4 regions of the Blautia massiliensis (ex Durand et al. 2017) genome follow, and region 2 is predicted to be linked to each of the others. Evidence: predicted binding sites of a transcription regulator. Region 2 holds the regulator's gene; each other region holds the start of a gene.
What was found. Region 2 encodes Rex, which represses fermentation and respiration genes when NADH is low (regulators of the CRP and FNR family bind a similar motif). Its sites were predicted from a motif close to ATTGTTAANTANTTAACAAT; they were not measured.
Positions count from the first base shown of each region.

Region 1: a site for Rex is predicted at 1,550-1,569, ahead of gap (type I glyceraldehyde-3-phosphate dehydrogenase). Genes of this name have one in related genera too.
Region 3: a site for Rex is predicted at 1,596-1,615, ahead of V9W66_RS17305 (CoB--CoM heterodisulfide reductase iron-sulfur subunit B family protein). Genes of this name have one in related genera too.
Region 4: a site for Rex is predicted at 1,529-1,548, ahead of fucO (lactaldehyde reductase). Genes of this name have one in related genera too.

Region 1 covers NZ_CP146725.1:3,137,406-3,140,557, reverse strand. The annotation lists gene V9W66_RS14740 (phosphoglycerate kinase) at 1-300, opposite strand, end outside; gene gap (type I glyceraldehyde-3-phosphate dehydrogenase) at 488-1,507, opposite strand; gene V9W66_RS14730 (histidinol-phosphatase HisJ family protein) at 1,812-2,630, shown strand; gene V9W66_RS14725 (alpha-amylase family glycosyl hydrolase) at 2,706-3,152, shown strand, end outside.
Region 2 covers NZ_CP146725.1:3,831,676-3,834,827, forward strand. The annotation lists gene V9W66_RS18095 (ABC-F family ATP-binding cassette domain-containing protein) at 1-1,369, opposite strand, end outside; gene V9W66_RS18100 (redox-sensing transcriptional repressor Rex) at 1,584-2,231, shown strand; gene V9W66_RS18105 (NAD(P)H-hydrate dehydratase) at 2,293-3,152, shown strand, end outside.
Region 3 covers NZ_CP146725.1:3,672,482-3,675,633, forward strand. The annotation lists gene V9W66_RS17300 (L,D-transpeptidase family protein) at 1-1,303, shown strand, start outside; gene V9W66_RS17305 (CoB--CoM heterodisulfide reductase iron-sulfur subunit B family protein) at 1,678-2,472, shown strand; gene V9W66_RS17310 (4Fe-4S dicluster domain-containing protein) at 2,469-2,858, shown strand; gene V9W66_RS17315 (CoB--CoM heterodisulfide reductase iron-sulfur subunit A family protein) at 2,863-3,152, shown strand, end outside.
Region 4 covers NZ_CP146725.1:2,980,777-2,983,928, forward strand. The annotation lists gene V9W66_RS13935 (cob(I)yrinic acid a,c-diamide adenosyltransferase) at 1-249, shown strand, start outside; gene fucO (lactaldehyde reductase) at 347-1,492, opposite strand; gene V9W66_RS13945 (TetR/AcrR family transcriptional regulator C-terminal domain-containing protein) at 1,636-2,223, opposite strand; gene recQ (DNA helicase RecQ) at 2,474-3,152, shown strand, end outside.

The DNA.
Region 1 (3,152 bases), 690 kb from region 2:
TGGTCCTACTACCTCAGGATCTGCTGCAAATTTCACTTCCTGTCCAAGAAGCTCAGAAAGACGAATCGCTACAGGTGCAAGAGAAAGCTCCGGTTTCGGCTCTCCCTTCGGTTTTCCGAGGTGGGAGCAGAGGATAACCTTTCCGCCGTCTGCGATCAGTTTCTTGATTGTAGGAAGAGCAGCTACAAGACGATTCTCGTCTGTGATCTTTCCATCCTGAAGCGGAACGTTAAAGTCACATCTTACAAGTACTCTCTGTCCTTTTACATTGATATCGTCAACACTTTTTTTGTTCAGCATTTCTATATCTCCTTAACTTTTATTTCTGCCGGAAGCAGATCAATAAGGGCGAGCGGTATTGTTGTCCGCTCTGTCAACAGTCATTTCCTCAGATATTCTTTTGTTTGATCTTTTGGAAAAAAAGGGCCCGGTCCTCTTCAGACCGGACCCTTTCTGAGTCTATTCTTCTACACTCGTTCGCTGAAAATTAAGCGTTCAGAAGGCTTCCGAAATGCTTGATTGTACGAACCATCTGGCTTGTGTAGGAGTTCTCGTTGTCATACCAGGAAACTACCTGAACCTCTGTTGTGCCATTCTCAAGTGGAAGTACCATTGTCTGAGTAGCATCGAAGAGGGAACCAAATCTCATACCAACGATATCGCTGGATACGATCTCATCCTCGTTGTATCCGAAGGACTCGTTAGAAGCTGCTTTCATAGCTGCGTTGATCTGCTCTTTTGTAACATTTCCTTCAACTACTGCTGTAAGGATTGTTGTAGAACCTGTTGGGGTAGGAACACGCTGTGCAGAACCGATAAGTTTGCCGTTAAGCTCTGGGATAACAAGTCCGATAGCTTTAGCAGCACCTGTGCTGTTCGGAACGATATTAACTGCAGCTGCACGGGATCTTCTCAGATCGCCTTTTCTCTGCGGTCCGTCAAGTGTCATCTGATCGCCTGTGTAAGCGTGGATTGTGCACATGATACCGGATTTGATCGGTGCAAGATCGTTAAGAGCCTTAGCCATTGGTGCAAGGCAGTTTGTTGTACAGGAAGCTGCGGAGATGATCTTGTCCTCGTTTGTAAGACCCTGATGGTTTACGTTGTAAACGATTGTCTTAAGGTCGTTTCCAGCCGGAGCGGAAATAACTACGTGCTTAGCACCTGCATCGATATGAGCCTGAGCTTTGTCTTTAGATGTGTAGAAACCTGTGCACTCAAGAACTACGTCTACACCGATCTCTCCCCATGGAAGCTCTGCAGCGTTAGCCTTAGCATAGATTTTGATCTCTTTTCCGTCTACTGTGATGGAATCCTCTCCTGCTGTTACTGTATCTGCAAGAGCGTATCTTCCCTGTGTAGAATCATATTTTAATAAGTGAGCAAGCATTTTAGGAGATGTAAGGTCATTGATTGCTACAACCTCGAATCCCTCTGCTCCAAACATCTGACGGAATGCAAGACGACCGATACGTCCAAAACCATTAATTGCAACTTTTACTGCCATGATAAATTCCTCCTATGAATTGAATGGTGATTAAATCGTTCCTTTGTTAAAGAAACATCAACCTGTTTCATATTGTACCTAATTCCAAACAAAAATTCAAGAGCTATTTATAAAAAAGAACATTAAAATAAATATTAAGAAAATTTCTGAAAAATGTGCTATAATTCTCTAATAGAAAGTTCTGTCCTGCTGATTCCCAAAACGGATATCTATATTCCCGCTGGGAGTTTGACTTTCCCGGATTCATAACAGGCAGATACGATCATTGTCACAGAATATAAAGGCTTGAATATGGAGGTACAAAATGGGCCAGAAAATTTTATGGGACTGCCATATGCACTCCTCTTTTTCCGCAGATTCCGATGCACCGATGGAAGAAATGATCCAGACTGCCGCAGACCAGGGTCTCACGGGAATCTGTTTTACTGAACATTTTGATCCGGATTATCCCGATACTCCGGAAAATCTTGATTTTTCCCTGAACATCCCTGCATACCGCCAGAAACTTGAGAGTCTTGCGGATGCTTTTAAAGACCAGATCCAGGTTAACTTCGGGATCGAGCTTGGACTTCAGCCTCAGCTTGCAGAATCTTTTTCCGATCTTCTGAAAGAAGTTCCCTTTGATTTCGTTATTGGTTCCTCCCATGTGGTGCACGGATATGATCCTTATTATCCTTCTTATTTTGAGGGCCGTAAGGAATCCGCATGTTACATGGAATATTTTGAATCCATCCTGGAAAATATCGCTGCTTTTGACGAGATGGATGTGTACGGACATATCGACTATGTAGTACGTTATGGTCCAAATCAGAACCGTCAGTATTCTTATGGAAGATATAAGGAGATCCTGGACGAGATCCTGCGGACATTGATCCGCAAAAATGTGGGAATCGAGCTGAACACAGGCGGTTATCACTACGGGCTTGGTGAACCGAATCCATGTGTCAATATTATCCGACGTTACCGTGAGCTTGGCGGTGAGATCATCACCATCGGTGCAGATGCCCATACTCCGGATAAGATCGGCTATGCTTTTGACAAGGCGGCTGATGTTCTCCGTGAATGTGGTTTTTCCTATTATGCTGTATTTAAAAACCGCCGTCCTGTTTTTCATAAGCTGTAGCTCTGTTTCTCTCTCCGGTGAGAGAGTTTACATTTTTATACTGAAAATATCATTTTATCTAAGGAGGAACTCTATATGTCAACAAAAAGACTCCAGAAAAAGAAAGCTGTCATGCAGGCAAAAAAAGAAAAGCAGCTGAAAAAAAATACCTCTGCTGCCGGCACCAGTTCCAGTGCTGCCAAATCTGGTGAAAATGCTAAAGCCGAAGTGAAAAAACTTGAAACCGTAAAGAAGGAAACGCTTAAAGTCGAAACCTCCAAAACCGAACCGATCAAAGTCGAGACTTCCAAGACCGAGCCGATCAAAGTCGAGACTTCCAAGACCGAACCGATCAAAGTCGAGACTTCCAAGACCGAACCGATCAAAGTCGAGACTTCCAAGACCGAGCCGATCAAGGTTGAGACCTCAAAGACTGAACCGGCGAAAGTTACTACTTCCAAGATTGAGCCTCTGAAAGTCGAAACTTCCAAGGAGGACACAGCTTACGATGCCCTCTACGAGAAACGTCTGAAATACTACTAC
Region 2 (3,152 bases):
TTGCAAGGGAAACACGGCCTCTTTCTCCACCGGAAAGTGCGGAGATCTCCTTGAAAACATCCTCTCCGGTAAAGAGAAATGCGGCAAGCATATTTCGGATCTCGGTCTCTGTGAGAGTCGGATAAGTATCGGAGATCTCCTGGAAAATTGTCTTGTCCATATGCAGAACATGATGTTCCTGATCGTAATAACCGATCTGCACCTTGGAACCAAGGGAAAATTTGCCGGCATCTGCCTCAATAAGACCGTTGATGATCTTCAGCATGGTGGTCTTTCCGGTTCCGTTGTTTCCGATCAGTGCCACACGCTCGCCGCGTTTGATATCAAAGGAGATATCGGAGAACAGGGTCTGTCCCGGAAAAGCCTTGGAAAGCGCTTCCACGTGGAGCACATCGTTTCCGCTTAACACCCGTGGTTCCAGCGAGATACGCATCCGGTCCTGGAGCTCAAGAGGCTTTTCGATCCTCTGTACACGGTCCAGCATTTTTTCACGGCTTTCCGCACGCTTGATGGATTTTTCACGGTTAAAGGATTTCAGCTTTGCGATAACGGCTTCCTGATGCTTGATATCCCGCTGCTGATTTAAGTATGCCTTGTACTGTGCGTCACGAAGCTGAGCCTTCTTGAGAGCATAGGCAGAGTAGTTGCCGCTGTATACGCGGGTCTGTCCGGCTTCGATCTCAATGACCTTGGTGACCACCTTATCCAGAAAATAACGGTCATGGGAGACGATAAAAACAGCTCCCGGATAATTCAGAAGATAAGTTTCCAGCCAGGAGATGCTTTCCATATCCAGGTGATTGGTTGGCTCATCCAGAAGCAGGATATCCGGCTTGGAAAGAAGCATCTTGCCCAGCGCCACGCGGGTTTTCTGACCGCCGGAAAGAGTTTCGATCTGCTTGTCATAATCTTCCTCCGTGAAGCCGAGACCCTTTAAGACACCGGTCAGCTCACTTTTGTAAGCGTATCCGTTCTCCAGCTCAAACTGATGGGTCAGGCGGGTATAGGTTTCCATCAGACAGTTCAGCTCATCACCGGTCACCGTGTTCATTTCCTGTTCCATATTGCGGATACGGCGTTCCATATCGATGATGTGCTGCTTGGTGGTAAGAAGCTCCTCGTAGATGGTATGATGTCCGTGGATATCCTGGTACTGGGCAAGATAGCCGATATTTTTATCCCGGGCAAGCACCACGGTACCGGAATCAGCAGAAAGCTCCTGCATGATGATCCGCAGCAGTGTGGTCTTTCCTGCACCGTTGCATCCGATCAGAGCAGCCTTTTCACGGTCTTCAATGTGAAAGGATGCATCATTTAAAATTACTTTTTCGCCAAAGGCCTTGCATATATTCTGACATGATAAAATCATAAAAACTGTCCTCCTGTATAAAGAATCACCCCTGTTTATGTCTGAACAGGGAAAAATCCTCCACCTATTATAACGGAAACTGCCGGGATTTCAAAGAAAAAATCAATTATTAGAAAAAATAAAAAGAAATTTGTACAGAATAGACAACTTTAATTGACAGGAAAATGTCAATTCGTTATAATTAACCTAGTGTAAGGTAAGGAGGAAAACTATCGTGGAGACAAAACAAATCTCGAAAGCGGTGATTAAGCGTCTGCCACGCTATTACCGCTACTTAGGAGAGCTGATGGAAGATAATGTAGAACGTATTTCTTCCAATGAATTAAGTAAGAAGATGCATACCACAGCTTCTCAGATCCGTCAGGATCTTAATAATTTTGGCGGTTTTGGGCAGCAGGGGTATGGCTATAATGTACACTATCTTTATACAGAGATCGGTAAGATCCTGGGACTGGATACCGTTCATCCTATGATCATCCTGGGTGCCGGTAATCTGGGACAGGCACTTGCCAATTATGTGGATTTTGAGAAGCGCGGGTTCAGGCTGGTTGGTATCTTTGACGTAAATCCTGTGCTTGAGGGCATCGCAGTCCGTGGACTTGAGATCCAGATGCTCAGTGAGCTTCCGTTTTTCCTGAGAGAGAATAACGTGGAGATCGCGATCCTGACACTTCCCAAGAATAAAGCCAAGGAAATGGCAGATATTCTGGTGGAGAACGGGATCAAGGCAATCTGGAATTTTGCACATCTTGATCTTGAGACACCGGATGATGTGATCGTAGAGAACGTTCATCTTTCCGAGAGTCTGATGACACTGTCTTATAATCTCAGCAAATACAGGCAGGAACATGTGGATAAGTAAGAATTGTTAAGCTGCCGGAAACGGCAGCTTTCTCTATGACAGAGGGGAGGCAGAAGACAGAATGAAGAAGCTTGTTACCTGCAAAGAAATGAAGGATCTGGACTCCACAACGATCCGCGAGATCGGAGTTCCCTCCGAGGTTCTGATGGAGCGGGCAGCACTGAAGGTGGTAGAGGAAATAGAAAAGTGTCTCCAGAAGGACGAAAGGATCCTGGTAGTCTGCGGAAGCGGAAATAATGGCGGTGACGGTATCGCTGTTGCCAGATTGTTCCATCTGAAGGGGATCCGGGTAGAGTTTTATATGGTCGGAAACAAAGAGAAAATGACCAGAGAGACCGCTCTTCAGTATAAGATCGCTTCCGGTTATCGTGTCCCGGAGGTGAATAACCCGCAGTGGAGTGAATATACTACTATAGTAGATGCCGTGTTTGGGGTAGGCCTGACGCGTCCGATCGAGGGGCATTATGCTGATATCATCCATGAGATGAACAGTGCGAGGGCCAAAAAGATCGCAGTTGACATCCCGTCAGGAGTGAACGGAGATACTGGCCTGGAAATGGGAATTGCCTTCAGCGCCGATCTGACTGTCACATTTGCCTACCGGAAAAGAGGTCTTTGCTTTTATCCGGGAAGACTGTATGCAGGAAGGATCGTTACCGCCGATATCGGGATCTATGAGCAGGAAGCTGTGACTGCATCTGCCGCCTGTCTGGAAAATAAAGATCTGAAGCTGTTTCCGGAACGTGATCCCGGCGGAAACAAGGGTACCTTCGGAAAAGTGCTCTTTGTGACCGGAAGTGAGGGAATGTGCGGAGCCGCTTATTTAAGCGCCAGTGCAGCACTTCGTGCCGGTGTGGGAATGGTAAAGATCCAGACTGTGGAAGCCAACAGGATCCCACTGCAGATACTCCTTCCGGAGGC
Region 3 (3,152 bases), 160 kb from region 2:
TTCCATATGGGGAGTGGATGTTTCCGGACTGGATGCAAAGCAGGCAGAAGAAAAGATCACTGCGGAATTTGCAGATCGTCCGGTATCCTTTCAGGAAAATGATCAGGAAGTTTACAGTATAACTCTGAAAGATCTTGGATACAGTCTCAATGAAGAAGATCTTTTGAATAAGCTTACAGAACTTCAGAAACAGAGAGAAGAGAACCGGAAAATTTTCCCAAAGGAAGAAAATGTCAATCTGGAATGTCAGATCGAGGAAAATGAGGAACAGGAAAAACAGGCTCTGGATCTTTCCAATTTTGGTGCAGAAGGAAGAAAAGCTTCCACCGATGCATCTATCCAGTACAATGAGGAGAAAAAAGAATTCACGCTTGTAAAACAGACGCAGGGTACAGAAATTGATCCAGATAAACTGGAAACTACGGTAGACACAAACCTGGATGCGGCATTTGATACATCTCTTCTGGGGGATGTCATCACAGTGCCATTGAACAAACATGTATATGTCAGTCCAACAGTAACAGCAACAGAAGATATGAAGAATAAAGTCACAAGCCTGAACAGCCAGCTGAAAAAATATCGGAGTGCCACAGTGACTTACACATTTGGAAGCGAGACTGTTGTGCTGGATTCCGATACCATCAGTTCCTGGCTGAAAGCAGAAGGAGATACACTGACACTGGATGAAGACGCTATCAAAACTTATATCAGTGACCTCGCTAACAAATATAATACCATTTATGTTCCACGTACGTTCCATACATCTGCAGGAAAAGATGTGACAATTGAGGGAAATGAGTATGGATACCGGATTGACCAGGACGGAGAGTACACACAGCTTATAGAAAATCTGAAAAGCGGTACCGCAGTTACCCGGGATCCCGTTTACAGCAAAACCGGTTATCAAAGAAATGGAACAGACGATCTTGCAGGCAGCTACATAGAAGTCAGCCTGGATGCTCAGCATCTGTGGCTTTACAAGGATGGAAACCTTGTGACAGAAACAGATATTGTCAGCGGCAAGCCGGTGAAGGGGCGTGAAACATATCGTGGTGCATGGCCGATCGCATACAAAGCAAGTCCCTATAATCTGTCAAGCTCTGAGTATGGATACAACGTAAAGGTTAATTACTGGATGCCTTTTGTCTACGGACAGGGACTTCATGATGCGTCCTGGCAGTCATCCTTTGGTGGGAACCGTTATAAAACCAACGGAAGCCACGGCTGCATCAATCTGCCTAAGGATCAGGCAGCACTGATCTATAACACTATTGATGCTGGTTATCCGATCATTATTTACTGATAGGAGCAAAAAAGCTTCGGAGAGATCCGGAGCTTTTTTTATGCCCGAAAATGAAAATTATCATGGAAGTAGGATCGTAAATGATAAGGTTTTTCAAAAGTACGTTAAAAAAAACACAAAAAATATCGAAAAAGCCTTGTCGAAACAGAAATAACGTGATATGATGATTTCGGAAATCGAGCTAATACACTTCTTAATTGCGGAGGAAGAGTGTTTTTCTCTTTTATTTGGGTGAAAATTGATAAAAAAACTCAAATAAGTGTTAGTTGAGATTTCATTTTTTTATTCATGTATTGTTAAAAAAAAGACAATATATGAACGAGAATATCTACTATAAACGTCAGATTTTAGACTAAGAAAGGATAATGAAAGGTATGAAGTACAGTTATTATCCGGGTTGCACCCTGAGAACAAAGGCCAGAGATCTGGATGAGTATGCCAGAGCCAGTGCCACAGCCCTTGGGTTTGAGCTTGAGGAGATCGAGGACTGGCAGTGCTGTGGTGGTGTTTATCCACTTGGCACAGATGAGATTGCCACAAAGCTTTCTTCCGTCCGTGCGCTGAACCAGGCAAAAGAAAAAGGCCAGGATCTGGTGACGATCTGTTCAGCCTGTCATCATGTGATCAAGCGTGTCAATGATGATATGAAAAATGTGGAAGATATCCGGACCAGAGCCAACAATTATATGCAGCTGGAAGCTCCCTATGAAGGAGAGACAACCGTTCTCCATTATCTGGAGGTTCTCCGGGACAGAGTCGGTTTTGATAAACTGAAAGAAAAAGTAGTAAATCCTCTTACCGGAAAGAAGATCGGAGCCTATTACGGATGTCTGCTTCTGAGACCTGGAAAGATCATGGCATTTGATGATCCGGAAAATCCAAGGATCATGGAAGACTTTATCCGTGCTCTTGGCGCTGAGCCTGTGATCTATCCTTACAGAAATGAATGCTGTGGAGGATATATATCCCTGAAAGAAAATGAAATGTCACAGAATATGTGTGAAAAGATTGAAGAAAGCGCAGCAGGCTTTGGCGCAGATATGCTGATCACTGCCTGTCCGCTCTGCAAATACAATCTGAATAAAAATTCCGGAAATAAAATGCCGGTTTACTATTTTACAGAGCTTCTGGCAGAAGCCCTTGGCGTCAAAGAGGAGGTGGCAAAATGAGAGATAACCATTCTGCTGCGGAAAAAATAAAGGAGATCAGCGGGACCAATCCTCTGAAATGTATGAAGTGTGGCAAATGCTCTGCTACCTGCCCATCCTTTGACGAGATGGATATCAGGCCTCATCAGTTTGTGTCCTACGTGATCAGTGAAAATATCGAAGCACTTGTAAATTCAGCATCCCTGTGGAAATGTCTTTCCTGTTTTGCCTGTGTGGAGCGCTGTCCGCGAGACGTAAAACCCGGAAAGATCATTGACGGGGCAAGACAGCTGGTTGTTCGGGAAAAGGGCGGAGACTATCTTTCACCAAATGAAATTCCGGAGCTTCTTGATCCGGAGCTTCCTCAGCAGCTGCTTGTAAGTGCGTTCAGAAGATACAGGAGGTGAGAAAGTGCAGAGAATCGGTGTATTTGTCTGTCATTGCGGAAGTAATATTGCCGCTACGGTAGACGTGAAAAAGGTTGTGGAGATCATTGCAAAAGAGCCAGGAGTTGTCCATGCAGAAGATTATCAGTATATGTGTTCCGAAGCAGGACAGTCCAGGATCCAGGAAGCCATCCGTGAAAAAAATCTCACAGGAGTGGTTGTCTGTTCCTGTTCTCCGCGTATGCATGAGGCAACTTTCCGTAAAGCAGCGGAAAAGGCCGGCCTGAATCCATATATGGTGGAGATCGCAAATAT
Region 4 (3,152 bases), 850 kb from region 2:
GCTGTAAAAAAGGCTTATACATCCGTTGCCGTGAAGATGTCAACCATGGAGCTTTCCAGACTGACACAGCCAGGCCAGACATTCTATGGTCTTGGCAAGATGAGCGACAATATCGTAATATTCGGAGGCGGCGTACCGCTGAAAGTCGGAGACACCATTATCGGCGGCCTTGGCATCAGTGGTGGTACTGGCGAAGAGGACAACAGTCTTGCAGAATATGGACTGCAGATTCTGAATGAAGTACTCTGAAAGTAAAGAATTAAATACATGACAATAAAGAAAAGAAAAACAGGTTATGAACGCCATTCATTCATAACCTGTTCTTTTTTGTTTAGACAGATTAGGATTACATAATCTTTCTGAAGAGAGCTTTCAGATCTTCAACGCTTGCATCTTTCGGGTTTCCAGGTGCACATGCATCTGCATATGCGGATTCTGCCAGAAACTGAAGATCTTCTTCTTTGATAGCTTCCAGTTTTGTCGGGATTCCAACATCAACAGAAAGTTTTTTAACTGCATCAATAGCAGCTTTTCTGTATTCTTCCTGGGTCATGGAGTCTACATTTTTAACACCCATTGCACGTGCGATCTCACGATATTTTTCGCCGGTGCATTTCTGGTTGTATTCCATAACGATCGGAAGCATCATAGCGCATGCAACACCATGAGGTGTATCATAAACAGCACCCAGAGTATGAGCCATGGAATGGGCAATGCCAAGACCTACATTGGAGAATCCCATACCTGCGATATACTGTCCAAGAGCCATTCCTTCACGGCCTTCTTTTGTATTATCAACAGCACCACGAAGAGATTTGGAGATCAGTTCGATTGCTTTCAGATGGAACATATCTGTCATTTCCCATGCAGCTTTTGTTGTGTAACCTTCAATTGCATGAGTAAGGGCATCCATACCTGTGGAAGCGGTCAGCCCTTTTGGCATGGAGGACATCATCTCAGGATCAACAACAGCGATGATCGGCATATCATGTGGGTCAACGCATACAAATTTACGTTTTTTCTCAACATCTGTGATAACGTAGTTGATAGTAACCTCAGCTGCAGTACCGGCTGTTGTCGGAACAGCGATGATCGGAACGCAAGGTTTTTTGGTAGGAGCAGTACCCTCAAGGCTTCTTACATCTTCGAATTCCGGGTTTGCAATGATGATTCCGATTGCCTTGGAAGTATCCATGGAAGAACCTCCGCCGATTGCAATGATGTAATCAGCACCGGATTTTTTGAAGGTTTCTACGCCATGCTGTACATTCTGAATAGTAGGGTTTGCTTTGATATCAGAGTAAATTTCATATTCCAGTCCGTTTTTATCAAGGATGTCAGTTACCTTGCTTGTTACGTTAAATTTGATCAGATCCGGATCGGAACATACAAATGCTTTTTTGAATCCGCGGGCTTTTGCTTCATTTGCGATCTCTGCAATTGCACCTGCTCCGTGATAAGAAGTTCCGTTTAAATTAATTCTGTTTGACATGATTATCATTCCTTTCTGCGCTGAATACGCCATATCTTTGATATTATATTAACAATTTCCGGGCAAAAAAGAAAGTTACAGAATCGGTTAAATGTAACGTTTTCTGTAACTTTAGAAGTATTTACCAAAGAAGATGTCGTGTTTTAGTTAAGAATTTCCAATTTTAAGAAAAGGTTCTTAAGCTTCTCAGGCATTGCATCTACCAGTATTAAAGCCATTTCTGCCGGTGTGCACACGATTTCACCGGTTACCCATTGAACGGTCATGTAAATGGAACTGTAGCAGTACATTTCCAGGAGATAGTGGATATTTTTTGACGGAAAATTGTTTGTTTTTTCACAAATCAGATTCTCATAAAAGTCGAGAATCAGTTCGAAATCATGTTGTCGCAGAGAATTCTGTTCATCATATCGAAAAGCGGCAGAAAAAAATGTACGTTCTTCCTGAATGTAGGTGAATTTTTTGACCAGTGCATCGTAAACGTTTTTTCCCTGTCCCATATGTTCGAAAGATTTCGTAAGAAGTTTATCAAAATACCAGTTGATCAGATCGTATTTATCCAGAAAATTTCGATAAAAGGTCTGTCTGGTAAGCCCGCAGTTTTCTGCGATCTGCTTTACTGTGATGCTCTCCACAGAAGAAGACTGCATACATTTTTTCATGGATTTTGCCAGACGGTATTTGGTTTTATTACTTTTCGTCAGTGATTCCTGAGTGATTTTTTCATCCATTTCAGATTCCTCCTTCATTTTGTGTGTGGCCGGCAGATAAAACAGGTTTATCCATCTGCCAAACCGGATAAATCCAATGTTAAAAAAGAATGGGGAATTTGTCAACGGACAGGCAGAAAATAAAGACGTTGCCAGTCACAAAGTAAACAGTAACAATGACACATAAATTGGAAATCACTTTAAAAATATGTTAAAATAAAACATTCAGAAAACAGCAGTTATTTGATTAAAGAAAGGATCATGTCGATTTATGACGAAACAGGAACTTTTAAAGACCCACTTTGGGTATGATACTTTCAGAGAAGGGCAGGAAGCGGTGATCGATGCGCTTCTTGCAGGAAAAGATGTTCTGGCGGTAATGCCTACAGGAGCAGGAAAATCGATCTGTTATCAGGTACCGGCACTGATGATGAAAGGAATCACACTGGTAATTTCCCCCCTGATCTCCCTTATGAAAGATCAGGTACGGAGCCTGAACCAGGCGGGAATCTCAGCGGCATACCTCAACAGCTCCCTGACACAGGGGCAGTATTTTACTGCTTTGCGCTATGCAAAAGCAGGACGTTACTCAATTATCTATGTGGCACCGGAACGGCTTACCACAGAGGCGTTTCTGGATTTTGCGCTGAGTGCGGATATATCTATGATTGCGGTGGATGAGGCACACTGTGTATCTCAGTGGGGACAGGATTTTCGGCCAAGCTATTTGAAGATCGCAGAGTTTGTGGCACAGCTTCCCAAAAGACCGGTGATCGGTGCATTTACAGCTACAGCCACGAAGGAGGTCAGGGAGGATATTGCAAGACTTCTGGGGCTTCAGGATCCCTTTTGCACAACCACAGGATTTGACCGGGAAAACCTTTATTTTGCAGTGAAAACACCGAAAGATAAATATAAGGAAGTACACGATTACATACTGGAGCATCCGG